Regions from separate parts of the Bacillus sp. N5-665 genome, predicted to be linked through region 2. Evidence: a T-box and tRNA genes for the amino acid it is inferred to sense, from the RefSeq annotation. Region 2 holds a T-box; the other holds one or more tRNA genes.
What was found. A T-box is a leader RNA that pairs with one kind of tRNA and senses whether it is charged. The one in region 2 lies ahead of tyrS (tyrosine--tRNA ligase), so its partner is inferred to be a tRNA-Tyr.

Region 1: it has a tRNA-Tyr gene. The T-box ahead of tyrS (tyrosine--tRNA ligase) is inferred to sense a tRNA for this amino acid. The anticodon was not compared.

Annotation. Positions count from the first base shown of each region.
Region 1 is NZ_CP093325.1:4,989,646-5,004,927, reverse strand. Features, by position in the region: rRNA gene MNO09_RS28310 (23S ribosomal RNA) at 1-211, shown strand, start outside; rRNA gene rrf (5S ribosomal RNA) at 313-428, shown strand; tRNA gene MNO09_RS28300 (tRNA-Asn) at 437-511, shown strand; tRNA gene MNO09_RS28295 (tRNA-Ser) at 514-605, shown strand; tRNA gene MNO09_RS28290 (tRNA-Glu) at 623-697, shown strand; tRNA gene MNO09_RS28285 (tRNA-Val) at 702-777, shown strand; tRNA gene MNO09_RS28280 (tRNA-Met) at 802-878, shown strand; tRNA gene MNO09_RS28275 (tRNA-Asp) at 882-957, shown strand; tRNA gene MNO09_RS28270 (tRNA-Phe) at 967-1,042, shown strand; tRNA gene MNO09_RS28265 (tRNA-Thr) at 1,061-1,136, shown strand; tRNA gene MNO09_RS28260 (tRNA-Tyr) at 1,147-1,230, shown strand; tRNA gene MNO09_RS28255 (tRNA-Trp) at 1,238-1,311, shown strand; tRNA gene MNO09_RS28250 (tRNA-His) at 1,331-1,406, shown strand; tRNA gene MNO09_RS28245 (tRNA-Gln) at 1,470-1,544, shown strand; tRNA gene MNO09_RS28240 (tRNA-Gly) at 1,550-1,624, shown strand; tRNA gene MNO09_RS28235 (tRNA-Cys) at 1,639-1,709, shown strand; tRNA gene MNO09_RS28230 (tRNA-Leu) at 1,719-1,800, shown strand; gene MNO09_RS28225 (DUF3884 family protein) at 2,145-2,465, opposite strand; gene MNO09_RS28220 (YebC/PmpR family DNA-binding transcriptional regulator) at 2,814-3,533, shown strand; gene MNO09_RS28215 (NUDIX hydrolase) at 3,682-4,143, shown strand; gene MNO09_RS28210 (transglycosylase domain-containing protein) at 4,571-5,347, shown strand; gene MNO09_RS28205 (DsbA family protein) at 5,536-6,186, shown strand; tRNA gene MNO09_RS28200 (tRNA-Gly) at 6,301-6,374, shown strand; gene queG (tRNA epoxyqueuosine(34) reductase QueG) at 6,574-7,716, shown strand; gene MNO09_RS28190 (amidase domain-containing protein) at 7,761-8,648, shown strand; gene trmL (tRNA (uridine(34)/cytosine(34)/5-carboxymethylaminomethyluridine(34)-2'-O)-methyltransferase TrmL) at 8,707-9,195, shown strand; gene MNO09_RS28180 (sensor domain-containing protein) at 9,324-11,393, shown strand; gene MNO09_RS28175 (PrkA family serine protein kinase) at 11,786-13,681, shown strand; gene yhbH (sporulation protein YhbH) at 14,128-15,282, shown strand, end outside.
Region 2 is NZ_CP093325.1:781,366-796,647, forward strand. Features, by position in the region: gene MNO09_RS06425 (DUF3949 domain-containing protein) at 1-219, opposite strand, end outside; gene dhp61 (protein Dhp61) at 299-595, opposite strand; gene MNO09_RS06435 (DUF3917 domain-containing protein) at 744-1,016, shown strand; gene mscL (large-conductance mechanosensitive channel protein MscL) at 1,065-1,463, opposite strand; gene MNO09_RS06445 (Gfo/Idh/MocA family protein) at 1,592-2,518, opposite strand; gene MNO09_RS06450 (ankyrin repeat domain-containing protein) at 2,655-3,335, opposite strand; gene MNO09_RS06455 (sensor histidine kinase) at 3,485-4,939, shown strand; gene MNO09_RS06460 (response regulator transcription factor) at 4,941-5,630, shown strand; gene MNO09_RS06465 (hypothetical protein) at 5,744-5,992, shown strand; gene MNO09_RS06470 (alpha/beta fold hydrolase) at 6,058-6,918, opposite strand; gene acuC (acetoin utilization protein AcuC) at 7,060-8,226, opposite strand; gene MNO09_RS06480 (acetoin utilization AcuB family protein) at 8,223-8,867, opposite strand; gene acuA (acetoin utilization protein acetyltransferase AcuA) at 8,886-9,518, opposite strand; gene acsA (acetate--CoA ligase) at 9,695-11,413, shown strand; gene MNO09_RS06495 (maltose acetyltransferase domain-containing protein) at 11,499-12,056, shown strand; gene MNO09_RS06500 (hypothetical protein) at 12,123-12,578, shown strand; gene MNO09_RS06505 (RNA polymerase sigma factor) at 12,559-13,104, shown strand; gene MNO09_RS06510 (hypothetical protein) at 13,085-13,330, shown strand; T-box leader at 13,408-13,636, shown strand; gene tyrS (tyrosine--tRNA ligase) at 13,707-14,963, shown strand; gene MNO09_RS06520 (YjdJ family protein) at 15,042-15,282, opposite strand, start outside.

The sequences.
Region 1 (15,282 bases), 1.3 Mb from region 2:
TACCAGTTGTTCTGCCAAGGGCATAGCTGGGTAGCTATGTGCGGAAGGGATAAGTGCTGAAAGCATCTAAGCATGAAGCCCCCCTCAAGATGAGATTTCCCATAGCGTAAGCTAGTAAGATCCCTGAAAGATGATCAGGTTGATAGGTTCGAGGTGGAAGCATGGTGACATGTGGAGCTGACGAATACTAATAGATCGAGGACTTAACCATATAATATGTAGCAATGTTATCTAGTTTTGAGAGAACATAAAAAAACTTGTTGACTTTTAAAGTAAATAAGTTATAATAATGATTGTCTCAAAAGAATAATGTCTGGTAATGATGGCAGAGAGGTCACACCCGTTCCCATACCGAACACGGAAGTTAAGCTCTCTAGCGCCGATGGTAGTTGGGACCTTGTCCCTGTGAGAGTAGGACGTTGCCAGGCAATATTATTCCGCAGTAGCTCAGCGGTAGAGCTATCGGCTGTTAACCGATCGGTCGTAGGTTCGATTCCTACCTGCGGAGCCATTGGAGAGCTGTCCGAGTTGGCCGAAGGAGCACGATTGGAAATCGTGTATACGTCACAAGCGTATCAAGGGTTCGAATCCCTTGCTCTCCGCCATAGGATTTATAATATTTGGCCCGTTGGTCAAGTGGTTAAGACACCGCCCTTTCACGGCGGTAACACGGGTTCGAATCCCGTACGGGTCACCACTTTGGAGGATTAGCTCAGCTGGGAGAGCACCTGCCTTACAAGCAGGGGGTCGGCGGTTCGATCCCGTCATCCTCCACCATATAAATTATATAAATAGTATTGTCGCGGGGTGGAGCAGCACGGTAGCTCGTCGGGCTCATAACCCGAAGGTCGCAGGTTCAAATCCTGTCCCCGCAACCAAATGGTCCCGTGGTGTAGTGGTTAACATGCCTGCCTGTCACGCAGGAGATCGCCGGTTCGACCCCGGTCGGGACCGCCATTTTAATAAGGCTCGGTAGCTCAGTCGGTAGAGCAGAGGACTGAAAATCCTCGTGTCGGCGGTTCGATTCCGTCCCGAGCCACCATTTATTTTAATAAAATACGCCGGCTTAGCTCAATTGGTAGAGCAACTGACTTGTAATCAGTAGGTTGGGGGTTCAAGTCCTCTAGCCGGCACCATGTAAGTTTCGGAGGGGTAGCGAAGTGGCTAAACGCGGCGGACTGTAAATCCGCTCCTTCGGGTTCGGCAGTTCGAATCTGCCCCCCTCCACCATTTACATAGGGGCATAGTTTAAAGGTAGAACTGAGGTCTCCAAAACCTCCAGTGTGGGTTCGATTCCTACTGCCCCTGCCAAATATATTTACACAACATGGCGGTTGTGGCGAAGTGGTTAACGCACCGGATTGTGGCTCCGGCATTCGTGGGTTCGATTCCCATCAGTCGCCCCATTTTTATTTTAAAAATTACAAATAATCTAATGGATACTTACATATAATTAAGTAAGAAATCGATGGGCTATAGCCAAGCGGTAAGGCAACGGACTTTGACTCCGTCATGCGCTGGTTCGAATCCAGCTAGCCCAGCCATTTTTGCGGAAGTAGTTCAGTGGTAGAATACAACCTTGCCAAGGTTGGGGTCGCGGGTTCGAATCCCGTCTTCCGCTCCAATAAAATTTAACATGGCGGCATAGCCAAGTGGTAAGGCAGAGGTCTGCAAAACCTTTACCACCGGTTCAAATCCGGTTGCCGCCTTTCTTTTGTGCCGATGTGGCGGAATTGGCAGACGCGCACGACTCAAAATCGTGTTCCTTCGGGAGTGTCGGTTCGACCCCGACCATCGGTATCACGAACGGCGTAAAAAAAACTCTATACTAATTGTATAGAGTTTTTTTGTGTTTTCTTCGCGCGATAAAATAAGCATAAAAAATGTGCGGTGAGTAAACGTAGAATATTATAATCGGAAGCTGAATGAAAATATTCTATACTGATTGCCAACTTCGAAATTTAAGACCCATACAATAAAATAAAACGTTTGCTTGAACGACTGAACGTTAAAAATCGATCCACCTTATTTACTTTTAAAAATTTTTCTCTATCAAAGCCCATACGATACACTTCAGTTGGAGTAAACTGCGAAACACTAAAAGGATAAAAACGAATATTCATTTTTATCCTTTTAGTTCCATTTTATAGAGAATCTCCCCATCCTGGTGACATGAAGTTAAATCCGACACCACCAGTAGATATTAGCACATGATCAGCTGTTAATTTCGTAATTTCTAAAAACTTCTTTTCAAATTCTTCTCTGTTGTACTTGTACATAGTTGAGTGGCACGACCACATTTGCGTTGAAGTACTCAACCAGTCCCCTAATTCCTTTAATTCAGGAAACGACTCAAAGTGAATTGGTTCATCTAATTTCATGAATCTCACTTGATAGATAGTTGGGTTTAGCTTTTCTCCTATCCCTTTAAGACCATGTGCTTTTTTCTCATTTGAATGTGTCATAATTACTCTCCCCTATCTTTCCTTCAAATTTTTTCCTATTTTAATTATACAGCAATAGAAAGTAATTAAGGAAATATTATGGGAATCGGCGATGTAAAAAGACTCTAACAGAAATGTTAGAGTCTCTTTTGTTAAATTATGTTATGTAATTCTAAAATTCGTGATAAATGTAGGAATTCATGTATAATATAACTTGCGGATAGAAAAAAATGATAGTAATTTATATTATGTCTGTAATATGAATCAAAAATGAACTTTTTATATTTCTTTTAAAAATGTGTTGAATACACGTTATATTTTATATTAATATTTTTATGTAGATTTAAAACGGGAAAGAGAGTGGAAAGTATGGGTCGTAAATGGAATAATATTAAAGAAAAAAAAGCATCAAAAGATGCAAATACAAGCCGTATATACGCGAAATTTGGACGTGAAATTTATGTGGCAGCAAAACAAGGCGAGCCAGATCCAGAATCAAACCAAGCGCTTAGAGTTGTATTAGAACGTGCGAAAACATACAACGTACCAAGAACAATTATTGATCGTGCAGTTGAAAAGGCAAAAGGCGGTTCAGAAGAAAATTATGACGAGCTTCGTTATGAAGGATTCGGACCAAACGGATCTATGGTAATTGTAGATACACTTACAAATAACGTAAACCGTACTGCAGCAGATGTACGAGCTGCATTTAGCAAAAACAGTGGTAACATGGGTGTAAACGGTTCTGTAGCTTACATGTTTGATGCGACAGCTGTTATCGGTCTTGAAGGTAAAACATCAGATGAAGTTCTTGAAATTTTAATGGAAGCAGATGTTGATGCACGTGACATTCTAGAAGAAGAAGATTCTGTTATCGTGTATGCTGAACCTGATCAATTCCATTCCGTACAATCTGCACTTAAAGATGCTGGTGTTGAAGAATTCACAGTTGCAGAATTAACAATGCTTGCACAAAGTGATGTAGAACTTCCTGAAGATGCTCAAGTACAATTTGAAAAAATGGTTGATGCATTAGAAGATCTAGAAGATGTGCAACAAGTTTACCACAACGTAGACTTAGGAGAATAATACGATAGAAGCCCCTGTTCATTTAACGGATAGGGGCTTTTTTTCATGAAGTTAATTAAGAGGATGAATTAGTAAAGGTATTTTGTTGTAGACAGGGAATATGCTTATAGGGATATGTGAAATATTCATTATTGCTAGGAGGCTTAATATGGAACATAAAACACCAAAACATATCGTTGCTGTAGCAGGTTATTTAACAAATGAAAAAGACGAAGTGTTATTGGCTAAAGTACATTGGCGATCGGATACGTGGGAGTTGCCAGGAGGACAGGTGGAAGAAGGAGAAGCGCTCGATCAAGCTGTTTGTAGGGAAATGTTTGAGGAAACGGGTTTAACGGTGAAGCCTATCGGAGTTACAGGTGTTTACTATAATGCTTCTATGCATATTTTATCTGTTGTTTTTAAAGTCGCATATGTGAGTGGTGAAATAAAAATTCAACCTGAAGAAATACAAGAGGCTAAATTTGTTGCTTTAGATGAAGAGAACATAGATGAGTACTTAACGCGTCCTCATATGAAATCCAGAACGCTTGATGCGATGAGAGCAACACATTGTATTCCGTACGAAACGTGGGAAGTGCAGCCGTATAATTTAATAGGTAGATTGTAAAGAAAAGAGTAGCCGGTTTGAGATACAATCAAATCACTACTCTTTTTTGTATACTGTTTAAGAAAAAGGTCAAAATAATAATAGTGCTAGTGTTGATTTTTAGAACGTTTGTTCTGTATAATGTATGATATATTGTATACATTTAGATTACTAGATACTTACAAATATATATATTTGTAGATGATATAATGAAAATAGGGTGTTTTAATAGGGAAGTATAGGCTTAAGGTATACTCTGCTATTGGTTTAGCATAATCTATATTCAATATTTCAGATGAATAGTAGATAAAAAAAGACTGTGATACAATACTTTTTTATACCTTACAATGATGTAAGGTACGTGTAAGAGAAATCGATGGGATGTTTTTTTACAACAAGGTATTCTTAAAGTAAGAGTTATATGCTGTGTGGAAAAGAGGTGTTCAAGATGAAAGAACGAGTATTATCTAGGGTGAACTATCATCAAAAAGTTGCATTAAATCCAATGACTAAATTCTTTTATAAAGCCATTATTTTATTATTATTGTTAAGTTGTACATTATTATTCGTTGGAAATGTAATGATCGAGCAAAGTGATATTAGTAAATTACATGTACCGGCTAAGTTAGAGGTGCCAGAATCATTAACACATGCATTTATTGCGACAGAAGATAAAAGGTTTTATCATCATAATGGTTTAGATTATATAGCGATTGTCAGAGCGTCTGTTGAGAATATAAAGGCTGGTGGTGTTGTGCAAGGCGGAAGCACAATTACACAGCAGTTATCCAAAAATGCTTTTTTAACGAATGAACGTACATTTTCTCGTAAGTGGAAAGAGATTTTCTATACGAAAAAAATTGAACGTACATTTACGAAGGATGAAATTTTAAAATTGTATGTAAGTAATATTTATTACGGAGAAGGAGCATGGGGAATTGAAAAAGCGGCAAACCTTTACTTCGGTAAAAAGGTGGACCAATTAACGCTGGCTGAAAGTGCAATGATGGCTGCTGTAGTAAAAGCACCTGCTTATTACTCACCTGCACAAAATTATGATAAGGCCGTAGAGAGACGAAATGTCGTTTTGAGATTGATGGAGAAGGAAGGCTATATCAATCATGATGAGTATGTGCAAGCAGTTAGTGAGAAATTAGTAATTCGTCATGATATAAAAACAGAGCAGTCGATGTTAAATAATGCGCGCGAAAAAGCAGTAAGCTAAAGGAAGCTCCTACATAGGAGCTTCTTTTTTTTGAATAAATTGTGACAAATTGTGACACAATATCGTCACAATTATTGTATTTTTGTAATTTATGTGAGCGTGTTCATTGCGTGACGTATATAAGTGTTGATATTATGTGTATTGTGTACAATGCTGTATACAGAATATGAATTTAAAGAGGAATGTATATGAAATCAAATAAACTCATGGCTCTTGGTGTAGTTTTTTCTATCGCAGTATTAATTGTAATCGGAACAATTGCGTATAGCATCATAAATGACAAAAAAGATAAAGGGAATGAGATGTTTGCTTATTCCACACAACAATCTTTAGGGAAAGATGATGCACCAGTTAAGGTAGTTGAATTTGGAGACTTCAAATGTCCTGCGTGTCGTACTTGGGATGTAACAGTATTACCACGATTAAAAGAAGAGTATATTGATAAAGGTAAAGTGCAGTTATACTTTATTAACTTCCCATTTATCGGAAAAGACTCTGATTTAGGTGCAGCAGCTGGTGAAGCAATTTATAAACAAGATCAAGATTCATTCTGGATTTTCTATGATGAAATTTATCAAAGTCAAAAGAAAGACACGGAAGAATGGATTACAGAAGAATTACTTCTTAACATTGTGAAAGAGAAGCTTCCGAAAGTTGATGTAGAACAATTTAAGAAAGATTTACACAGTAAAGAAATAAAAGAAAAAGTACGTAAAGATTCAGATCGTGCTCAAAAATTAAAAGTTCAAGGTGCTCCTTCAGTATATATAAACGGAAATCTTGCAAACCCTGATTTCGATAGTATGAAGAAGGCGATTGATAAAGAATTGAAAAAGTGATGAGTATCTCATCACTTTTTCGACTTTTTTCGATAAAATTCTTGCTTCCGTTTTTTTTACATGCTATACTACTTTACATAAGTTATTCTAATATCTTATATTTTTTTCATATTTGCGGGTGTAGTTTAGTGGTAAAACAAGAGCCTTCCAAGCTCTGGTCGAGAGTTCGATTCTCTTCACCCGCTCCAAATTTTATTAAATGTTTTTCTATAAATTGTGATCAACGCAGTGTTTCGTTTCTAAGATAAACGAGGCATTGCGTTTTTTAATGTTTGAAAAATATAATTGTATGCGAAAATAGAAGTAAAGAATAGTATTCCAAAAGTGAATTGCTAACCAATATAGTCGTTACATAAGGGATGGATTCATCTGAGGAGGCGATTAAGAATGGATTTTGAACAATTAAAGCAAGATGTCATTACGTATAGTAAAACAATTGGTATAGATAAAATAGGCTTTGCTAGTGCTTCACCATTTGAGGAATTAAAGCAGAGGTTAATCCAGCAACAACAATTAAATTATCAATCGGGATTTGAAGAGTCTGATATAGAAAAAAGAACGAACCCACAGCTTCTACTACCTGGTGCAAAATCAATTATTGCGATTGCATTAGCGTATCCTTCAAAATTAAAAAATGCACCATTAAGTAAGCGCGGAGAACGCCGCGGTATTTTTTGTCGTGCCTCTTGGGGACAAGATTATCATCTTGTTTTACGAGATCGTTTGCAAAAATTAGAAGCATATTTAATCGAAAAGCTTCCCGATATAGAAGTTAAGTCAATGGTTGATACAGGTGAATTAAGTGATCGAGCTGTTTCGGAGCGTGCGGGTATTGGATGGAGTGGTAAGAATTGCGCTATTATTACACCTGAATTTGGTTCGTATGTATATTTAGGAGAAATAATTACAAACGTTCCCTTCCCACCAGATCAGCCGATAGAAGATCAATGTGGAAGTTGTACAAAATGTATTGATGTTTGTCCTACAGGTGCTTTAATACAAGGAGGACAGTTAGACTCGAAGAAATGTATTGCATTTTTAACACAGACGAAAGGGTTCCTACCGGAAGAATATCGCGAAAAAATAGGTAATCGTATTTATGGATGTGATACATGTCAGACTGTTTGTCCGAAAAATAAAGGAATGGATTTTCATAACCACCCTGAGATGGAACCAGATCCTGAGTTAGTTAAGCCTTTATTAACACCACTTTTAACAATTAGTAATCGTGATTTTAAAGAGAAATATGGAATTATGTCTGGTTCATGGAGAGGTAAAAAGCCGTTGCAACGAAATGCAATTTTGGCACTTGCGCATTTTAAAGAGGCATCAGCAATTCCTGATTTAATTGGTGTTATGAAAGACGATCCAAGACCAGTACTTCGCGGAACAGCAGCATGGGCACTTGGGAAAATTGGTGGAGATGGCGTGGGCGAAGCTATTGAAAAAGCGATGCAACGTGAGAAAGATGAAGAGGTTCTTCATGAAATGAATCGCGGACTTGAATTGTTAGCTCAGAAAAAAGAGTAGATAATATCTCCCTTTTTCATATTGTAATATGGGAGGGAGACGAAATGGTTGTAAAAATAAATATTGAAAAGCAAGTACAACAATTTTTAGCATATGTAACAGAGAAACGAACAAATGTAGATGGTATTGCTGAAGATTTATTACAAATAGCACAGAGAAAGAAACAATTGTTTCAAAAGCGTAATGCAGATATAGTGAAAGCAACTGCGGATGTTTCTTTCATGAGACAATTAAATAATAGCAATCATCAAGAAATTGATTATCAAATACATTTTAAATATTTAATTAAGCATAAAGAATTATTTTATATCGAAGAGGAACAACTAAAGCGAAGAGTTTGTTTAAATAATAGCCGGGTAATAGGTGATTATGCTATTGAAGTACCAGAAGCAGTTGGAATGAGTGAGACGTTAGAAAGAGAAGTTACAAAAGAGAAGTATGGTTCTTATCAGTATAACCGTTTAGAGGCAGTTAAATATGCAGAGCGTTGGTGGGATGATAGAAACCCTGTATATCGTAATTTCCCTGATAATTGTACGAATTTTATTTCTCAATGTCTTCATACTGGAGAAGTACCAATGAATGGATACCCTAATATTCGTAAAGGATGGTGGCAAAGGGAGAATCAGTGGAGTTGGAGCTGGGCTGTCGCACACTCTTTTTATTGGTATTTGTCAGGTGCTACAACTGGGCTTCGAGCAGAAGCAGTAGAAAGACCAGAGGACCTTATTCTTGGTGATGTCATTGCTTATGATTTCGAGGATGATGGTAGGTGGAATCATACGACGATTGTAGTAGCCAAAGACGCAGATGGTATGCCACTTGTGAATGCACATTCAGCGAATAGCCGTCGGCGTTATTGGAACTATGAAGATTCTAGTAAATATACACCACAAATGAAATATAAATTCTTTCATATTATTAATGGGTAGAGATTTTTCGCTCAAGTGGTATAATACGTAGTAGACAAAAAACAGAGGTGAATATCGCGTGGGAGTACATGTTGTTTTATATCAACCAGAAATTCCAGCAAATACAGGGAATATTGCTCGTACTTGTGCAGCAACTGGAACAGAATTACATTTGATTAGACCGCTTGGATTTTCAACGGATGATAAAATGTTAAAGCGTGCAGGATTAGATTATTGGCAGCACGTGAAAGTTACGTATTATGATTCAATTGAAGAATTTTATGAGAAAAATAAAGACGGTGAATTCTTCTATTTAACAAAGTATGGCGAGAAAGCTCATACAGCATTTGATTATAGCAAACGTGAGAAGGATTACTATTTTGTATTTGGAAGAGAAACAAACGGCTTACCAGCTAATGTAATCGAAGAAAATTTCGATCATTGTTTACGTATTCCAATGACTGATAAAGTGCGCTCATTAAATTTATCTAATACAGCAGCTATTTTAATTTATGAAGCATTCCGTCAACAAAATTATCCGGGATTAGATTTAGAAATTGTTTATTAAAAGTCGCCATATGGCGACTTTTTTTTCTAAAAATAAAAATAATATGTAATCATACATTTAAAAAAGGGTACATATTCATATAGAATGGGATATATGAATAAAAATAGATTAGACGGGTTGAGATAAATATGAAGGAACAATATAATAATCAAAATACCTTTTTAAGTATGATAGATATGGATTTAATAAGAAGAGGACTATTACATGCCATTCAAGATTTAGTATTTATTGTGAAAGTTATGGATGAGGAAACCTTTAAATATATTTATGTAAATAAGATAGGTATGGATTATGCGAAGCTAGGCGCAGAATGTTATGGAAAAACGTTTGCTGAAGTATTATCAGAAGATACGGCGGAAATATTGCAAGTGCAATATGCAAAAGTAGCGAGCGAAGCGAAAGCACATACCTTTTGTGATGTAGTTAGTTTACCAAAGGGTGAGTTACATTATGAATCTTCACTTAATCCTGTATTCGACGAAGAAGGAGTATGTCAGTTTATTATTTGTATTACGAGGGATATCACAGCTCAGATTGAGGAAAAGGCAGAGATAGAGGAAAAACAAATGTTGTTTAAGTCGTTATTAGAATATAATAATGACTCCATTATATCTATGGATTCTATAGGTAGAATTACATATGCAAATCCAGCAACGTATGAAATATTTGGATATCGATATGAAGAATTACATAATAAATTTATTTTTGAATTTATTAATAAAGAATATGAAAAAGATTTTCAAATTATATTTAAAGGAGTCCTGCAAGGAAGGGCAAAACAAATTGTTTCAAAGAAATATGTTCATAAAGAAGGGTACGAGCTCTATATTTCTTTGAGAACTATTCCGATTATTGTGAACGCCGAAATTGTTGGGTTATATATTGTTACGAGGGATGTTACAAGACAAGTATTGAATGAAATGCGAACAGAATATTTAGCTTATTATGACCAATTAACAGGATTAATGAATAGAATTTCATGTGCAAATAAGTTAAATGTTTTTTTAAATGATAATACAGAGTTTGCGCTTGTTTTTATAGATTTAGATGAATTTCACCTTATTAATGATACTTTTGGTCATAAAGAAGGAGATAAAGTATTACAAAAAGTTACAGAATGTTTAAGCAGTTTTCAAATAGACGGTATGCACTTATTTAGAGAACACGATGATCAATTTGTTATGTTAATAGAAAATATAACGAAAGAACGTGTAGAGATAGTTGCAAAAAGAATACTAAAAAAGATTAGTGAACATTTTGTAATTGAAGAAGAGGACGTCTATTTAAGTGCGTCAATCGGAATTGTAATGGCTCCAACAGATGGAGAGGATGAAAAAATATTATTCCAAAGAGTTGATGCTGCTTTGGAAAAAGCAAAAGAAAAAGGAAAAGGGCATTATCAGTTTTATTGCAGTGGATTAGATTGTGAGCGTGAACAAAGATTTATAATAGAAAACCAATTGCATCGTGCTATAGAAAAAAATGAATTCTGCTTGTATTATCAGCCACAAATGAATATTGAAACGAAAAAAATAGCGAGTATGGAAGCTTTAATAAGGTGGGAGCATAAAGAATTGGGATTTGTCTCTCCCAATCAATTTATTCCGCTAGCAGAAAGAACAGGATTTATTATTAAGCTTGATGAATGGGTAGTAAATGAAGTGTGTCGGCAAATACGTGAATGGTTAAATAAAGGATATGAAGTTGTCCCGATTGCAGTTAATATTTCAGCCAGGCACTTTCGCTCGATTACATTAATAGAGATGATTACACGGGCTTTACATAAGTACAATGTACCAGCTCATCTATTAGCGATAGAGGTTACAGAAGGGGCCCTTATGCATAAAGACATATCAAAAAGAGTATTGCTACAATTAAAAGAACAAAATTTAAAGATTCATTTAGATGATTTTGGAACGGGATATTCATCTTTAAGTTATTTAAAAACGTATCCAATTGATACGTTGAAAATCGATCGTTCTTTTATGGAAGGTATACATGTGGATGAACGTGATACGAATATTACAGCTGCAATTATTCATTTAGCTCATACTTTGGAATTGAATGTAATTGCAGAAGGTGTAGAAAAAGCGGAACAAATACAATTTTTGAAGGAAAAGAATGTGAAGTTTGTGCAAGGTTATTATTATAGCCGACCTTTATCAAAATATGATGTGGAAAATGTGTATTATAAATGATTGATAAAAAAAGTGATGTGCTAAGAAGCACATCACTTTTTATGTGTACCGGGTTTATCATTGTAACCAGATGTGAAAATAGCTGTAAGAAATGTGAGTGATACACCTAAAATTAATAATAATTTCATACTAATATCCCTCCTATTTTTCAGTTTACGAATCTTAAATATGAATCAAAATGTATGTAAGGTTCTTGGAAGAAAAGAATTTATTTAAAATGAATAGAGGTGTAAAAACTTTAATACCTATATTATACAGAATTTTCTTTGAATTTTGGAGAGAATTTTATAGCAATACTGTATATTTCATTTTGATTTAAAGAATGTTTAAGGACATCCTAGCATACCTTTTATAATAATCCGATTGAACAAGGAGATGGGGGAGGAGCTATAATGGATATTCTAAAAAAGATTGAACAGCATCGAGCAGCAGAAGAACGGTTACAATGGGAAGGTACGTTTGCGGAGTATTTAGAGCTTGTGAAGGAAAGACCATGGGTGGCTCAAACAGCACACTCTCGCATTTACAATATGATAAAAGATGCTGGAATCGAAGAAGTAGATGGTAGAAGAAAGTATAACTTCTTTAGTAATCAGCTATTTGGATTAGAGGATGCTTTAGAACGTCTTGTGGAGGAATATTTTCATCCATCTGCAAAACGATTAGATGTTAGAAAACGTATTTTATTATTAATGGGTCCTGTTAGTGGAGGGAAATCAACATTAGTTACGATGTTGAAACGGGGATTAGAAACATATTCACGAACAGATCGAGGAGCAATTTTTGCAATTAAAGGCTGCCCAATGCATGAAGATCCACTTCATTTAATTCCGCATCATTTACGGGATGATTTCTTTGGTGAGTATGGGGTTAGAATTGAAGGGAATTTATCGCCACTAAACGTAATGCGTCTAGAGCAAGAATATGGTTCAAGAATTGAGGATGTAGTTGTAGAGCGTATTTTCTTCTCGGAAGATCGCCGTACAGGGATTGGTACATTTAGCCCGTCTGATCCTAAATCACAAGATATCGCCGATTTAACAGGTAGTCTGGACTTTTCAACAATCGCAGAATATGGTTCAGAATCAGATCCACGAGCGTATCGCTTCGATGGAGAATTGAATAAGGCAAACCGTGGGATGATGGAATTCCAAGAGATGCTAAAATGCGACGAGAAGTTTTTATGGCATTTATTATCGCTTACGCAAGAAGGGAATTTCAAAGCGGGAAGATTTGCGCTTATTTCAGCAGATGAATTAATTGTAGCGCATACGAATGAAACGGAGTATCGTTCCTTCATAGCAAACAAGAAAAATGAAGCATTGCACTCAAGAATTATTGTAATGCCAGTTCCATACAATTTACGAGTGAGTGAAGAAGAACATATTTATGAAAAAATGATTCGTGAAAGTGATGTATCCAATGTGCATATTGCACCGCACACACTTCGCGTTGCAGCAATGTTTACGATTTTAACGCGTTTAAAAGATCCGAAGCGTCCGGATATTGATTTAATTAAAAAGATGCGTTTATATGATGGAGAAACGGTAGAAGGTTATAATGCGATTGATGTAGAGGAGCTGCAACGTGAATATCAAGATGAAGGTATGAGAGGTATTGATCCTCGTTATGTTATTAATCGAATTTCCTCTACAATTATTCGAAAAGAGGTACCATCTATTAACGCATTAGATGTACTTAGATCGCTCAAAGACGGGTTGGATCAGCATCCGTCAATTAGTAATGAAGATCGAGAGCGTTATATGAATTTCATCTCATTAGCGAGAAAAGAATATGATGAAATTGCGAAGAAAGAAGTACAAAAAGCATTCGTGTATTCATATGAAGAATCAGCGAAGACACTTATGGATAATTACTTAGATAACGTTGAAGCATATTGCAATAAGTCAAAATTACGTGATCCATTAACAGGTGAAGAAATGAGTCCAGATGAAAAGCTAATGCGCTCAATTGAAGAGCAAATTGGAATTTCAGAAAATGCTAAGAAAGCATTCCGTGAAGAAATTTTAATTCGCATTTCTGCTTATGCGCGTAAAGGAAAACGCTTTGATTATAATTCACATGAGCGTCTTCGTGAAGCGATTCAGAAAAAACTATTTGCTGATTTAAAAGATATAGTGAAAATTACAACATCAACGAAAACGCCAGACGAAAATCAGCTTAAGAAAATCAATGATGTTGTTGCACGCTTAATTGATGAGCACGGCTATAATTCCTCATCTGCGAATGAATTATTACGCTATGTAGGTAGTCTGTTAAACCGATAGTTTGATAACAAAACGCTGTCTCTTGTATTTTGCAGGACAGCGTTTTATTATCCATTTATATGTGTAAAGTGTCATACCTTGTCCAAATATAATAAATTAAGATGCAATTTCATGAATTTATTGTCAATTATTTTTACAATATGCATATGATAGAGTAACCAACCATTCATACGAAAAAAGCCAACACAATACAATATGTTGCAAAGTGTAAATGTGTGCAACTATGCATTGTGTTTCTTTCTTATCAACGGCTGAATATTTCTTTCTAGTATGTGAGTGGCAAAATTTTGTTTAGGATGCTCGGAGTATTATATGAAAAACGTTATATATGTTTATGGGATGAATTTCGATGGGCAGTTATCTTTCATTCTAGCTTGCACAGTATAAAACAAAATTTCTAGCTTACTGTTCATAGGGGAAGACAATTACAGTAAGGAGGGAAAGAAATGGGTGAAGAAAACCAACCAAATTATACGATTTCACAGGAAAACTGGTCCCTCCATCGCAAAGGATATGACGACCAACAACGCCATCAAGAAAAAGTACAAGAGGCAATTAAGAATAATTTACCCGATCTTGTAACAGAAGAAAGCATAGTTATGTCTAATGGTAAGGATGTTGTAAAAATACCGATTCGTTCTTTAGATGAATATAAGATTAGGTACAATTATGATAAAAACAAACACGTTGGGCAAGGAAATGGTGACAGCAAAGTTGGTGATGTCGTTGCGAGAGATGGATCAGGTGGTCAAAAGCAAAAAGGACCAGGAAAAGGGCAAGGAGCAGGGGATGCGGCTGGAGAAGATTATTATGAAGCTGAAGTCTCTATTCTAGAATTAGAGCAAGCGTTTTTCAAAGAATTAGAGCTGCCTAATTTAAAGAGAAAAGAAATAGATGAAAACCGGATTGAACATGTTGAATTTAATGACATTAGAAAGACTGGATTATGGGGAAATATCGATAAGAAACGAACGATGATATCCGCATATAAACGAAATGCGATGCGTGGTAAAGCCTCTTTTCATCCGATTCACCAAGAAGATTTAAAGTTCCGTACTTGGAATGAAGTATTAAAGCCAGATTCAAAAGCTGTTGTATTAGCGATGATGGATACGAGTGGATCGATGGGAATATGGGAGAAATATATGGCACGTAGCTTCTTTTTCTGGATGACAAGATTTCTACGAACGAAGTATGAAACGGTAGATATTGAGTTTATTGCTCATCATACGGAGGCGAAAGTCGTTACAGAGGAAGAGTTCTTTTCAAAAGGAGAAAGTGGCGGAACGATCTGTTCTTCTGTATACAAAAAAGCACTCGAGCTAATTGATAATAAATACTCACCAGACCGCTATAATATTTATCCATTCCATTTTTCAGACGGTGATAATTTAACATCAGATAATGCTAGATGTGTAAAGCTTGTCGAAGAGTTAATGAAGAAGTGTAATATGTTTGGATATGGGGAAGTGAACCAGTACAACCGCCATAGTACCCTCATGTCAGCCTATAAAAATATTAAAGATGAGAATTTTAGATATTATATTTTAAAGCAAAAAGCAGACGTATTCCATGCGATGAAGAGCTTTTTTAAAGAAGAA
Region 2 (15,282 bases):
TCTATAAATAATACTTGCGACAAGCGAAGCAGGTATTGTAAATACGTTACTTTGATAATGATAGTGTATTTGGGATTCTTCATAAGACATGTTGTCATATAGTTCGTTTTGTGACACGTTCATTTTTTTCTGTTTTGTCTTGAGCATTTTAATATAGTTATACTGTATTGGGACGAGAATGATGAAATAGGCTAATACGATTAGTGAAATCCAAATCATTATGAACACTCCCTTGTAAAGAATAGTTGTATATGGTAATTATATCAATTTATATGAATGATATCCATTTTTAAAGTGGTCAATTTCCTTTCCAAAATGCAAAAAGTTCTTCAGGACTTCGTAAATTATGTTCCAGGCATATTTGTGCCGTGTGCTTAAAGCTTTGAATTAAATGTTCTAACCGAGAAGGATCATATTGTTTTACATTGCCAGCAATAATAGTTTCATCCTTTTCTAAGTTAATTAATATTTTTAGCAAAGTGATATTTGTTTCTAATTGTACAACTTCGATATAAAAAAGTTTTTTGTCTAAGTCGATTGTAATATAATCGAATCGCTCTACTTGTTTAAAATATCCTACAATATCATCTTTCAATTGAAATCCTCCTAAGTATGCGTCCTATTGGTGACTTCGCTACAAAATGGTATTGTTCCTTGTTATATGTCACATAAGTGCAAATTTAACTATTATAGGGCAATGTCATGTATAATAGAAAGAAAAGGCTTGTGAGGGGGGAGAAGAGATGATCGTTCTTTGGATAATTACGCTTTGTATGACTGCTATTTTTGCATATATGACGTTAAAACAAAATGGCTTAAAGCGATTTGTTCCAGGAAGTATTCTTGCAGGAATTGCCCTTATCACTTATGTAATTTCTATTTTTATTGAAAGTGTATCAGTGGACATGAGCACAAGTTTAATGTTCATGGGTATTACACTATTTGCAGGTAGTATTATGGTACTTATGGTTGCAGGTATTATTTTATTTATTCATATGAATTCGGAAACGTTATAGCATATAGAAAAGGCATGTCCCGAGGGGCATGCCTTTTTATCCGTTCAATTATGCTCTATCTTTAGAAGAATTTTGTTGTTTTAATAAGTCGCGAATTTCGCCAAGAAGTTCTTCTTCTTTTGTTGGTTCTGGAATTTCTTCCACTTTTTCTTCTTCTCTTTTAGATGTTAGTTTGTTGAACACTTTAACGAACATAAAGATAGCAGCTGCAATAATTAAGAAATCAAAAATAGTTTGGATAAAGTTACCATACATAATGGATGATTTACCAAATGTAATTTTTAAATCTGTAAAGTTAACGCCACCTAATACCATACCAAGTAATGGTGTGATAATATCTTTTACTAAAGAACTAACGATTTTACCGAATGCAGCCCCGATTACAACCCCGACAGCCAAATCGATTACATTCCCTTTGAATGCGAATTTTTTAAACTCGTTCCACATGTGTTAATCCCATCCTTTCCACGATTCATTATGAAATTTATAATTCCTATCAACATATTCTATAGAAATTTGCGATAGAAATAAAGGGGAAATGGGAATGAAAGTAAATTCTGAAAAATGTATCCGTTTTAATTTTTGTTTAGATCGTTCAGTAGAGATTGCAACAGTTGCTGCGTTTTTAATCCTTCTAATCCATCTACAACAGGCTTTGTATCGCCGTGTACACATTCGATAAAATGATGAACTGCATCTTCAAAACCACGTTGTTTTAACGTTGTATCCCATGATGGTGAACCAATCTGAGAAACTGCATTTTCCTGCTCAACTTCAAATGTGTTCATATTTTTTACGCGAATGATTTTACCTGTCGTTACAAGTTCAATTTGTTCTAAATTTGTACCTGCATGGCGGTGCATCGCGGTAGAAAGTAACAGTCCACTTGGCGTTGTATATGTATGATGTCCGTAAAGAAGTTCGTTCTTTTCATTGATTTGCATCATATTATGAACGATGTTAAGGTCATCGTTAGCTAACCAGCGAGCAGTATCTACAATATGTAAGTAATCATCTAACATAGTAAAGTCATACGTATATGGCCCCACCTTATTTGTGCGGTGCTTTTCAATTCGAATCCATGAAGTATCATTAGCTTGCTCTTTGGCAGTAACGTACATAGGAACGAAACGGCGATTAAATCCGACCATTAACTTTCGATTATACTTTTCACTCATTTCAACTAGCTTCTCTGCTTGCTCAGTAGTAGCAGCTAGCGGCTTATCAACATAAACGTCGATTCCTTTTTGTAGAAGTTCAGAAACGATTTCATAATGTGTAGCAGTTGAACTATGGACGAAGATTGCATCACATTCTGAAGCTAACGTTTCAATAGAATGGAAGTCTTGAATCCGGTATTGCTCGCAAATTTGTTTTCTTTTATTAACATTAGGTGTAAACGCTCCCAAAAAAGTCCAATCAGTTTCCTTTGTGAGTGTTGGAAGGTAAGCCTTTTGTGCAATACTACCTAATCCAATCATTCCAATACGAGGTTTGCTCATGTGTTTTTCCCACCCTATTATAAATATATAAGTTGTCTAGCTGTATAGCTATGTGACGAAATAACTGTAGCATAGACTGGGGAGAATGGCAAAAAATAGATTTGAAAATGATACGTTTTTTATAGGAAATGAGCTTTTATTTATTTGTCGCTAACAAAATCTTCTCTATCTCTTCAAAGTTATGAGCGCGAGCGTGCTCTAACGGGGTAACACCATCGTTGTCTGGAATATTTACATCTGCACCGTGTTCAATAAGAAGCTGAATGACTTGTTGCTGTGTTTCGTTTCCGTTACTTAATACGATGGCTTCCATTAAAGCGGTCCACCCGAGATTATTTACATGGTTAACATCAATAGTTGTTCGCGTAAGGAGTTCTTTAATAACATCAATATAGCCATGTTCTGAGGCGGGGATAAGAGCTGTTCCGCCGTAACGATTTGTAAGCGATGGATCTGCACTGGCATCAATTGTTAGTTTTAAAATATCGAAGTAACCTTCTGCACCGGCGTATAGAAAGGGATTGTTTTTCATATCATCTTGGATATTTACGTTAGCACCTGCTTCAATAAGCGCTTTTGCGGTTTTCACATCATTTTTGTATGTAGCAATCATAAGAGGGGTACGTCCTTTATTGTCTGTTATATTTATGTCAGCCCCTTTTTTGAGTAACGATATAACGGTATTCGTTTCTTGTTTTTCAGTAGCTGCTAGTAGCGCTGTCTCCATGTTTGTCATCTCCTTTTTAACTCCTTGTTCTTGCGAGCAACCTTGCAAAAAAATTACGCAACAGATCATGCTTAATGTTTTTTTGAACATGGAATTTCAACCTCCTCATTTCAACTGTAAAATAAGAACATTAAATTTTTATAAACTGACGCTAAAATTACTATAAAATCGCTTGAGTATTTGAACATATATTTTTATGCTTATGAGTAATAAGGTTTGGTAAAGTGAGGATGTAACATATGTCTATTAAAACAAGATTTTTATTCTCTTATATTGCTGTTATTCTCGTTTCCATTACGCTCATATTAGTCGCGGGATTTTTAATTGTTTTTTCCATAACAGGAGACTTGGAATCAGTGAAAAATTTCTATAAAAGTTCCTATATTCAAAAGCCGCTTACGCCAGAAGAAGAGAATACGTATATTGAATTGAAATTAGCGGCAAAGAAAAATCAATCTCAACTATTAGATGAATCGTTCGTTTCAACACTTGAAAAAGAAGGTGTGAAAATAGTTGTAAGAAAGGGAGAAACCATTTCTTATGCTACAAAAATATTTGAAAGTGTATCTTTAAAAGAAGCCCTTCCAAAATTTGAATCAGCAAATATTAATAGTCGTGGTACAACGGAACTAGGCGATACATTTTATCGGTATGTAAAATTTGATTTTTATTTTCCTGGAGATGAAGAAGGGAGTATATTTGTACTAAAAAGGCAAAGTTCATTTGTCGATCTTACACAAAAGTTATTTCCGATTTTGTTCGGAGCGCTTTTACTGTTAGCCATTTTACTCATAGGGCTATTAAGTTATTTCGTCTCAAGAAGTGTGATAAAACCAATTTTTGTACTGAAAGATGCGACTGGGAGAATTAAAGAAGGGGATTTAGATTTTCAAATTCCAGTTACATCCCATGATGAGATTGGGCAATTAAATCAAGGATTTGAGGAAATGAGGAAGAGATTAAAAGAGTCGATTGAAGTACAAACGCAGTATGAAGAAAATCGAAAAGAGCTCATTTCAAACATATCTCATGATTTAAAAACACCGATTACATCTATTATCGGATATGTAGAAGGCATAAAAGACGGGGTCGCAAATACGCCAAAAAAAATGGATAAGTATTTAACGACCATTCATACGAAGGCGAAGCATATGGATACACTCATTGATGAGCTCTTTTTGTTTTCGAAGCTTGATTTGAATCGAGTTCCTTTTCAGTTTGAAACGATAGAATTAAACATGTTTATGCAAGAATTATTAGAAGAGATGCAGATGGATTTAAGTGAGGAAGGTATAGAAGTTTATTTACAATTACATTCATCACCACTATATGTAACGGCCGATTGCGAAAAGATAAATAGAGTGATATCAAATTTAATTCATAATAGTGTGAAATACATGGATAAAGAAGCGAAGAAAATTACTGTAACAGTATTAAGTGATAACAATACAGTCATTGTAAAAGTGGTGGACAATGGATCAGGTATAGAAGCTGATACGCTGCCGTATATATTTGAGCGGTTTTATCGTGCAGAGCAATCGCGAAATTCTAGCACAGGTGGAAGTGGACTTGGCTTAGCGATAGCGAAGCAAATTGTTGAAGAACATGGCGGAGAAATTTGGGCGGAAAGTAAGCTTGGGGAAGGTACAAGTATTTTCTTCTCATTGAAAAAAGTACAGGAATGTGGTGAGTAGAATGAAGAGAATTTTACTAGTAGAAGATGAAATAAGTATTGCAGAATTACAGCGAGATTATTTAGAAATTAGTGATTTTCAAGTCGATGTAGAGCATTCAGGAGAAATAGGTCTACAAATGGCTCTTCAGGAAGACTACGATTTAATTATTTTAGATATTATGCTTCCAAAAATGAATGGATTTGAAATTTGTAAGCAAATTCGAGCTATAAAAGATATTCCGATTTTACTTGTTTCAGCAAAGAAGGAAGATATAGATAAAATTCGCGGACTCGGTTTAGGAGCAGATGATTATATAACGAAACCGTTTAGCCCGAGTGAATTAGTCGCAAGGGTAAAAGCTCATATTTCTCGTTATGAAAGATTATCAGGAAATGTGAGTAAGCAACGCGATACGCTATACATTCACGGAATTTCTATTGACCAGCGAGCGAGAAAAGTTTGTATAAACAATGAAGAAATCGCGTTTACAACGAAGGAATTTGATTTATTAACATTCTTTGTAACGCATCCAAACCAAGTATTAAATAAAGAACAGTTATTTGAACGTATTTGGGGACTAGACTCAGCTGGCGATTTAGCCACTGTCGTTGTTCACATTAGAAAGCTACGTGAAAAAATTGAAAGAGATCCCGCCCACCCGCAATATATTGAAACAGTATGGGGAGCTGGTTATCGCTTTAACGTGTAATGTACCTGCCGAGTAATGGGCAGGTTTTTTATGTTATTTGAACGAAAAGGGAATAATAGGTAATTTATGTTAAAATATAAAGAGAGATAAAACACAGGAGAGCATGAGAGGGCGTGCTACATAACAAGGCTTTAAAGATTGGAACGAATATCGTACTTATTTTATTAATTATTGGTGCAATACAAATGTTTTATGATGAAGATTCTACGAATGATCATTTCGGTGGGTTATTTATGATGTTCTTTTTTGGAATTAAAATAATTTCTAGTTTTATGATAAGTTTAAAAGAAGGAGATCAAAAGGCAGTATTACTTGATGTAGGTTTAATGATTTTTTTGTTCTTCTTGTTGTTTCTAGTGTGAAATATTTCTTTTAAAAAAGCTCATAGTCTTATAGAGACTGTGAGCTTTCCTTAATAATAGCGGTACTAGTGTAACGATTTATAAAATGTTTGAGTAGTAGAAGTAAACTGAGCAGATTCTTCTAAAAAAGGATAATGGTTACTCTCCTCAAATGTCACAAAGATAGAATTACGTATACCCTCATGCATCTCGATAGAATATTGGATCGGGCACTGTACATCGTGTCTTCCGCAAATAATTAGCGTTTTTATGTTGATAGAAGGTAAGTACTTTCTTAAATCAAATGAAGGATATTCGTGAGAGAAAGCGTTCATCCGGCTAGCAGACATTGTTTTTTTGATTGGTTTACAAAAATAAGAGTTGTAGTTTTCAGGTTTATACAATGATAATTTTGTCCTCTTAGTAGATAGTTCTTTCCGTTCTTCACTTGTAAGGTGAGGGCTTTTTAAGTTTTCGACGAGCTGTTGCATATAATGAAACTGAGGATGTGCTGGGTGATAAATGCAAAATGGTGTTTCGGTATAATTACTTGCTGCAGCTCCGGCCACGACTAATGATTGTAAGGAATTTGGATATGTAATTGCATATAAAAGTCCAAGCATACCACCTGTTGAATGACCGGCGAAATGCCATGTTGGGAGTTGTAAAGCTTCTCGTATTGCTTCTAAGTCGTGAACTGTTTCAATCATACTTAATTCTTTTGCTGAATTGGCTTTTGCTGAGTTACCAGCATCTCTTAAATTAATGAGGAATACACGATGCGTAGAAGTGAAAACATCTGCAAAGTAATCACCAGTTTCATTAAATTGTGAATAGTGATGTGTAATGCAAAGCGGTTCGCCATTTCCTTTTGTAAAAAGTTCAAATGTGCCACGTTTCGTGTTGATTATTTGTTGTGTCCACATAATATCACGACCTTTTCTTATAAAAATTGGACCGGCTAATTCTTAAATAAAATATATCGGCGATTATTAGAATATATCAGCGAATCTAAAAATATATCGACTTACCGACAAAAGTCGTCAATAAATAAAAGGAGGCCATTAAAAAACGAGCCTCCTTTTCGTTTAGTACAAAGATTTTGTCATATTATTCCGAATAATTTCAAGGGATTTCGCTACAGTTAATGCATTCTTTTCTTCAATTTCTGGTTTACGGGGGATCGGTTTATACATGTTGTCTGGATCTTCCCATGTGAGGGGAAGTTCTGTTTCAGCTTGTCCTTTCCAAGCGTCAATCCATTCTGGAGGGAGATAACCTGAGATGTTTTGGATGTTGTTCATTTCGAGCCAAATAAGTGCCCAAGCTCTTGGGACGACGCGCCAGTGGTCATAGCCACCACCGCCGACAGCGATCCAGCGACCTTCGCAATATTCATTAGCGATTTCGCGAGCGAGCTTCGGTATTTCACGGTAAATATTCATCGTTGCGCAAAGGTGTGTAAGTGGGTCGTAATAATGTGCGTCAGCGCCGTTTTGCGTTAAAATAATATCCGGTTTAAAGTATGCGGCAACTTCTTTTACGACAGTACGATATGAATTTAAAAACGATTCGTCTTCTGTAAAGGCATCCAGTGGAACGTTAAAAGAATAACTATAGCCATTACCTTGTCCGCGCTCATTTACAGCGCCAGTTCCAGGGAATAAATAACGCCCAGTTTCATGTAGTGAAATGGTGCATACGTTAGGATCGTCGTAAAAAGACCACTGTACACCATCACCGTGATGAGCATCTGTATCAATATATAAAACACGTAAACCGTATTTTTTCTGTATATATTTCATTGCGATGGAACTATCGTTATAAATACAAAAGCCAGATGCCTTGCCGCGGAAGCCATGATGTAAGCCACCGCCTAAATTAAGTGCATGTTTTACTTTCCCGGAAAGAACAGCATCGACAGCTGTTAATGTTCCACCAACAAGTAATGCACTTGCCTCGTGCATATTTGGAAACATCGGTGTATCTTCTGTACCGAGTCCATATGTCATCGCAATTGATTTTTCTAACTTACCTTCTCCAGCACGTTTTACCGCATTTATGTACTCCTCTGTATGAACGTAGGCGATCTCTTCATCTGTAGCCATCCTTGGTGAGATGATTTGGGAAGGAGAGATGAAACCACCCTTTTGTAATAAGTCATACGTAAGTGTGACGCGAAGTTGGTTAAAAGGATGATCAGGGCTAAACGAATAGCCCCGAAAATCATCCGAATAAATAAACGCGCTACTCATGCTTGCATCCCCATAATGTTCGGCCATAATACGCGGTAGCCTTCTGCTTCAAGTGCATCAATCACTTTTAGCGGATTCATCGTTTGAATGCGGAAAACGAGTACTTTATCATTCTCATCTTTTGCTGGGTAGACGAGAACGCTCACGATATTTATTTGCAAATCACTAAAAATAGCAACGACTTTTCCAAGAATACCAGGTTCGTTTTTTACTTGAATTTCAATTTGTGAACTTGGTTGATGTGCTCCTGTTAATTTCACTAACGTGTGCAGTACAGTAGATTCAGAAATGATTCCAACTAGCTTGCCAGCCTTTGTAACAGGGAGACAGCCAATTTTATTTTCAAAAAATAAAGTAGCAATTTCTTCAACGAAATCGAGAGGATGGCAAGTCATAACAGGTTGTTTCATAATAAGGTCGAGCGGTTGTTTCAGCATAGCGAGTGGAACTTGTTCATCAAGAATTGATGGACTTGCATCTCTTACATCCCGATCAGAAATAATGCCTACCACATGATTATTTTGATCGACAATTGGAATGTGCCGAATGCCTTTCGTGCGTATCGTTCGGATTGCTGTTTCGATTGTATCGTTTGGGTGTAGTGTCACCACATCTTGATTCATAATTTCTTCTACAATCATTCCAGTTGCCCCCTTTATTTAGTACATAAAACGATTGTGAAAACGTAGACGATCAAATGCTTGAATAGACTCCGTATCAACGCGTTTACCGATGCGGACCATTAAACAGTTAGCGGGATGCGAGCAAATTTCAGGATCATCTGTAGCCATCCATTGTAAGCCACCAGCATTCATCATCTTTTCCATTACTTTTCGATATTCCCAAACATTTAAGCCTGTTTGTTTTAAATCCCAGTGCCAATAATATTCAGTCGTCAATATAATGTAATCTTCCATATGATCGTCCATCATTGAAACTTCTAATAAGTTCTTTCCGACAGAGCAACCGCGGAAGGTGGGGACAACTTCAATTGCCCCGAGTTCAATTAAGTTTTCAATCTTTCCTTCTGACCATCGTTCGAGTGGATCAGGATACAAGTATGTAACATATCCAACGATCGTTCGGTCATGTCTAGCAATAATGAGACGAGCTTCTGGTAATTTAGAAATTTCGACAATTGCTTTATATTGCTGCTCGGCAGGACGAAACGCAATTAAGTCTGGATGAAATTCATACATTTCTAAGTTATGTGTAGAGACAGGACCTTCAATAATTAAAGTGCCTTTCGCTGTTTTTAAGTTTCTGGCATTGTATATTTTTTTATGGATCAATGTATTGCTCACCACCTTGAGGGTTTGTGAATCTATTAATATCGTACTTTATAATATATGCGATGTGAATCGAATTTTGTCATTAAAAATTTGTCTAAAAATCAACAAATATACTGAAAATTTTAAATAATATCATTATAATAGATAATAGAATACATAGGAGGGGGATGTAAAGTATGAAAGTAGAAACGCTTCCTGTCATTAAAGGAGAAAATAATTTGCCGAATTATGATGAGGCATACGCGAATTTTAACTGGGAAGAGGTTAATAAAAATTTTACTTGGAATGAAACAGGTCGAGTAAATATGGCGTATGAGGCAATTGATAAGCATGCGAAATCCGATCGAAAGAATAAAGTAGCCCTTTATTATCAAGATGGATCGCGAAAAGAGAAATATACATTTAAGGAAATGAAGGATTTTTCTAATAAATCAGGAAACGTCCTGAAAAATTATGGCGATGTAGAAAAAGGCGATCGCGTTTTTATTTTTATGCCGCGTTCCCCAGAGTTATATTTTGCACTTTTAGGTGCAGTGAAATTGGGAGCAATCGTTGGTCCGCTATTTGAAGCATTTATGGAAGGCGCAGTTCGCGATCGTTTAGAAGATAGCGAAGCAAAAGTGTTAATTACAACACCTGAATTGTTAGAGCGAGTACCATTAAATGATTTACCTGCTTTAAAAACAGTATTCCTTGTTGGAGATAATGTAGAAGAAGGCGGTAAAACGGTAGCGTTCAATCCTTTATTTGAACAAGCTTCAAAAGAATTACATATTGAATGGCTAGGCCGTGAAGACGGTTTAATTCTACATTACACATCTGGTTCTACTGGGAAGCCAAAAGGTGTGCTACATGCGCAAAACGCAATGGTGCAGCACTATCAAACGGCGAAGTGGGTATTAGATTTAAAAGAGGACGATGTATATTGGTGCACAGCTGACCCAGGCTGGGTAACAGGAACGGCTTACGGTATTTTCGCGCCGTGGTTAGTCGGAGCATCAAATGTTATTTTAGGTGGCCGCTTTAGTCCAGAAGCGTGGTATGAAGCACTGCAAGATTACGGTGTAACAGTTTGGTACAGCGCGCCAACAGCATTCCGTATGTTAATGGGAGCTGGACAAGACGCAATTAAAAAATATGATTTATCACAAGTTCGTCACGTATTAAGCGTTGGTGAACCGTTAAATCCAGAAGTAATTCGCTGGGGTATGAATGCATTTGGACTTCGTATTCATGATACGTGGTGGATGACAGAAACAGGTGGACAAGTTATTTGTAACTATCCTTGTATGGAAATCCGTCCAGGTTCAATGGGTAAACCAATTCCAGGTGTGAAAGCAGCGATTGTTGATAATGAAGGAAATGAAGTGCCTCCATACACAATGGGCAACTTAGCAATTGGTAAAGGTTGGCCAGCTATGATGCGCGGGATTTGGAATAACAAGCAAAAATATGAGTCTTACTTTATGCCGGGAGATTGGTACGTATCAGGTGACTCTGCCTATATGGACGAGGATGGATACTTCTGGTTCCAAGGACGTATTGACGATGTTATTATGACGTCAGGTGAGCGCGTTGGTCCGTTTGAAGTAGAAAGCAAATTAATCGAGCATGCTGCTGTTGCAGAAGCTGGGGTAATTGGTATTCCTGATCCGGTGCGCGGCGAAATCATTAAAGCATTTATCGCGCTTCGAGCAGGATACGAACCATCTGATGAATTAAAAGAAGAAATTCGTCAATTTGTAAAGAAAGGCCTAGCAGCTCATGCAGCGCCAAGACAAATTGAATTTAGAGATAAATTACCGAAAACGAGAAGTGGTAAAATTATGCGCCGCGTATTAAAAGCGTGGGAGTTAAACTTACCAACAGGTGACTTATCAACGATGGAAGATTAAGAGAGGAAGGTCTGAACGAAATAACGTTCAGACCTTTTTTTATGTTATTGTAAACTTATATATATAAGTTAAAGGGGGTAATAAAATGAAAACAGAAAAAGAAAAGATGATACTAGGAGAAATGTACATACCAGCTGATCCAGTTTTAGTTCAAGAGAGGGAGCAGGCTCGTATATTAACGAGAAAATTAAATGAAACACCAGAAGTACAATTAAAAGAGCGTAGCGAAATCGTAAAAGAACTATTCGGAACGACTGGAGATAACATTCATCTTGAATCTTCTTTCAGGTGTGATTACGGCTATAACATTCACGTGGGCGAAAATTTTTACGCGAACTTTGACTGTACAATTTTAGATGTATGTCCAGTAACAATCGGAGTGAACTGTATGTTAGCTCCAGGTGTTCACATTTATACAGCAACACATCCGCTTGATCCAGTAGAGCGCATAAGCGGATCAGAATATGGAAAACCAGTTACAATTGGTGATAACGTATGGATTGGCGGAAGAGCGATTATTAATCCTGGTGTCACAATTGGAGACAACGCGGTGATCGCATCTGGCGCCGTTGTAACGAAAGATGTGCCGGACAATGTAGTAGTCGGCGGAAATCCTGCAAAGATTATTAAAAAAATAAAATAATATTTGAACGAAGTGCCTTCCTCGTCTGTATACATTTATGAAAGAATAGATGAGGGAGGCTTTTTTATGTCTAATAAATTACTTCTTGCTTTTGCTTTAATTGGAATTATCGTTGTATTTTCTTGTGGTCTGTTATTACCGATGCCAATTGGCTTTAAAGTTTCAATGATTACAGTTGGGATTATAATGATTGTTATTTTTTCAATCATTATTCCGTTGGATAAGAAGTATATTGTACGAAAAAATGGAAATAAAATTGATTTTACAAAAACAAAAATATATTTTCGTTGGAATGTATTTGATACAATTTCGGTCTGTCTTGCAGTGTATGCATGTATATGTGTGCTGGCGTTAAATATTTTCGTTTTTAGTGGATTTACGATTCAAAACCCATATGTTCAATTTTTTACGCATCAGTCACAAGCATGGGTCATTGTCGCAAGTGCATATTTAATTTCCCGTATTTCATTAACGTTAAAAGGAATAAAGGAGATCAAAAAAAATGGCGCAGATTGGGATTGAGGAGGAGCTCATGCTTGCGTACCAAAGTGGGGATAAGGAGGCTGGGGAAAAACTATATGTTTTAATTAAACCAGCGCTATATACATTTTTGTATCGCTTTAACCGAGATGAACAGTTAAGTATCGACCTTGTGCAAGATACATTTTTGACGTTAGAGCGTAAGAAACATATGTATGAACTTGAGAAAGGAAAAATAAAAACGTATTTATTTCAAATTGGTTATCGTCTTATGATTAATAAATTAAATAGAAGAAAAAAGTGGCGTACGCTTTTGCCATTTTTAGTGCCAATTCAAGAGGTAGAGTTTTCACAAGAAGACCGTCTTACTGTAAGGGACGCAATTTTGAAAGTTCCTGAAGACCAGCGAGCTGTCCTCATCCTTTTTTATTATCATGATATGCAGCAAAAAGAAATTGCAGAGATATTAAACATTCCGATTGGAACAGTGAAGTCGAGACTGCATAACGGGATAAAGAAATTGAAACAATTGCTGGAGGTGGATGAAATTGAGCGAAAATCCCTTTAAGAGTGAATATAAATTAAAACAACATTTAGATAGTGACCATGTAGAAATACCGGATTTTCCAAAAACGGTAAGTCGCTTCGACCGATTCATTGGCTTTCTTGGTTCTCCAGCGAAAGATCCTGTGGAGGCGACGATTGGGAATGATTTATCTGTTGTGTTTCACGTATCGTTATTAGTTGGGGTTCCAATTCTTTCTCTTATTACGATACTCTTTGCGACGTTGTAAAGGATTGGCAAGGAGAGAACACCTACCTCTATTTGACATGCCTATATAAATGATGGTATAAAGAAAAGTATATGAATAATTGAGCGTGGAAAGGGAGAAGTAGTGATCATTTCCCTGTTTTAGAGAGCTGATGGCCGGTGAAAATCAGCACATAGATGATCGCGAATTACGCCCCTAGAGCATCTTTTTTCGATTGAATTGTATTCAAAAGGGAAAAGACGGTGCTAAGCCGTTATGTAAATAAGGTGGTAGGCTTTTTTGGCCTGCAACTAGGGTGGTAACGCGATAATCAAAATCGTCCCTTATTTCAAGGGGCGATTTTTTTATGTTTTCAACCTTCACGCCAGTAATGAACTTAAAGGAGAGTATGTAGGATATGGGTATTTTACAAGATCTTGAATTTCGCGGTTTAATTAATCAGCAAACAGATGCTGAGGGACTTGAGCAATTATTAGAAAAAGAAAGCGTTAAATTATACTGTGGTTTCGACCCGACAGCGGATAGCTTACACATCGGTCATATGTTACCAGTATTAATGTTACGTCGTTTCCAATTAGCTGGTCACCAACCAATCGCACTTGTTGGCGGTGGTACTGGTATGATCGGTGATCCAAGTGGTAAAAAAGCAGAGCGTACATTAAATACGAAAGATACAGTTGCTTACTACACAGAAAGCATTAAAAACCAACTTTCAAACTTCTTAGAGTTCGAAAACGTGGACAACCCAGCAACGATGGCTAATAACTATGATTGGCTTGGTAACTTAGATGTAATTTCATTCTTACGCGATATCGGTAAAAACTTCGGTTTAAACTATATGTTAGCAAAAGATACAGTAGCATCTCGTTTAGATACTGGTATTTCATTCACTGAGTTTAGTTACATGATTTTACAATCATACGACTTCTTAAACTTATACCAAAACCATAATTGCCGCTTGCAAATCGGTGGTAGTGATCAATGGGGTAACATTACAGCTGGTCTTGAATTAATCCGTAAATCAGAAGAAGATGCGAAAGCATTCGGTTTAACAATTCCGCTAGTTACAAAATCTGACGGTACGAAGTTTGGTAAAACAGAGGGCGGCGCAATTTGGTTAGACCCAGAGAAAACAACTCCTTACGAGTTCTACCAATTCTGGATTAATACAGATGACCGTGATGTTGTAAAATACTTAAAATACTTCACATTCTTATCTCATGAAGAAATTCTTGAGCTTGAAAAGCAAGTAGCTGAAGCGCCAGAAAAACGTGCAGCACAAAAAGCATTAGGTTCTGAAATGACAAAACTTGTTCACGGCGAAGAAGCATTAGAGCAAGCGATTAAAATCTCAGCTGCATTATTCAGCGGTTCTGTAGCAGAACTGACTGCAAGCGAAATCGAACAAGGATTCAAAGACGTACCATCTGTAGAACGTACTGCAGAAGATACAGTATTAATCGACTTACTTGTAGAAAGCAAAATCTCTCCATCAAAACGTCAAGCACGTGAAGATGTAACGAACGGCGCAATCTACGTAAACGGTGAGCGTACACAAGCATTAGACTACGTTGTAACAGAAAACGACCGCATCGAAGGTAAATTTACAATCATTCGCCGCGGTAAAAAGAAATATTTCTTAATTCGTTACTAATCAGAAACGAATATAAAACAAATAGTACCCCGGATTGTAGGCTGAAAAGTCTATGATTCGGGGTTTTTATGTATAAATTTAGATTGCCTTACGAGTTCTTGTAAATAGAATATGAAGAATTAATACGAGCATATAAAGTAAACTAATAAGCATAACAACAAATGCTGTTGGATGAAATTTTGCCGCATATATAAAGAAATCGATTTGATAAATATCTTGGTAATTTGAAACGGTACCTTTAAAGTAATTCGTAAACTTAGCGCTATATTTCCATTCATCAGGATCATCTATCAAATTACTCCCTTGATACCAATTAATA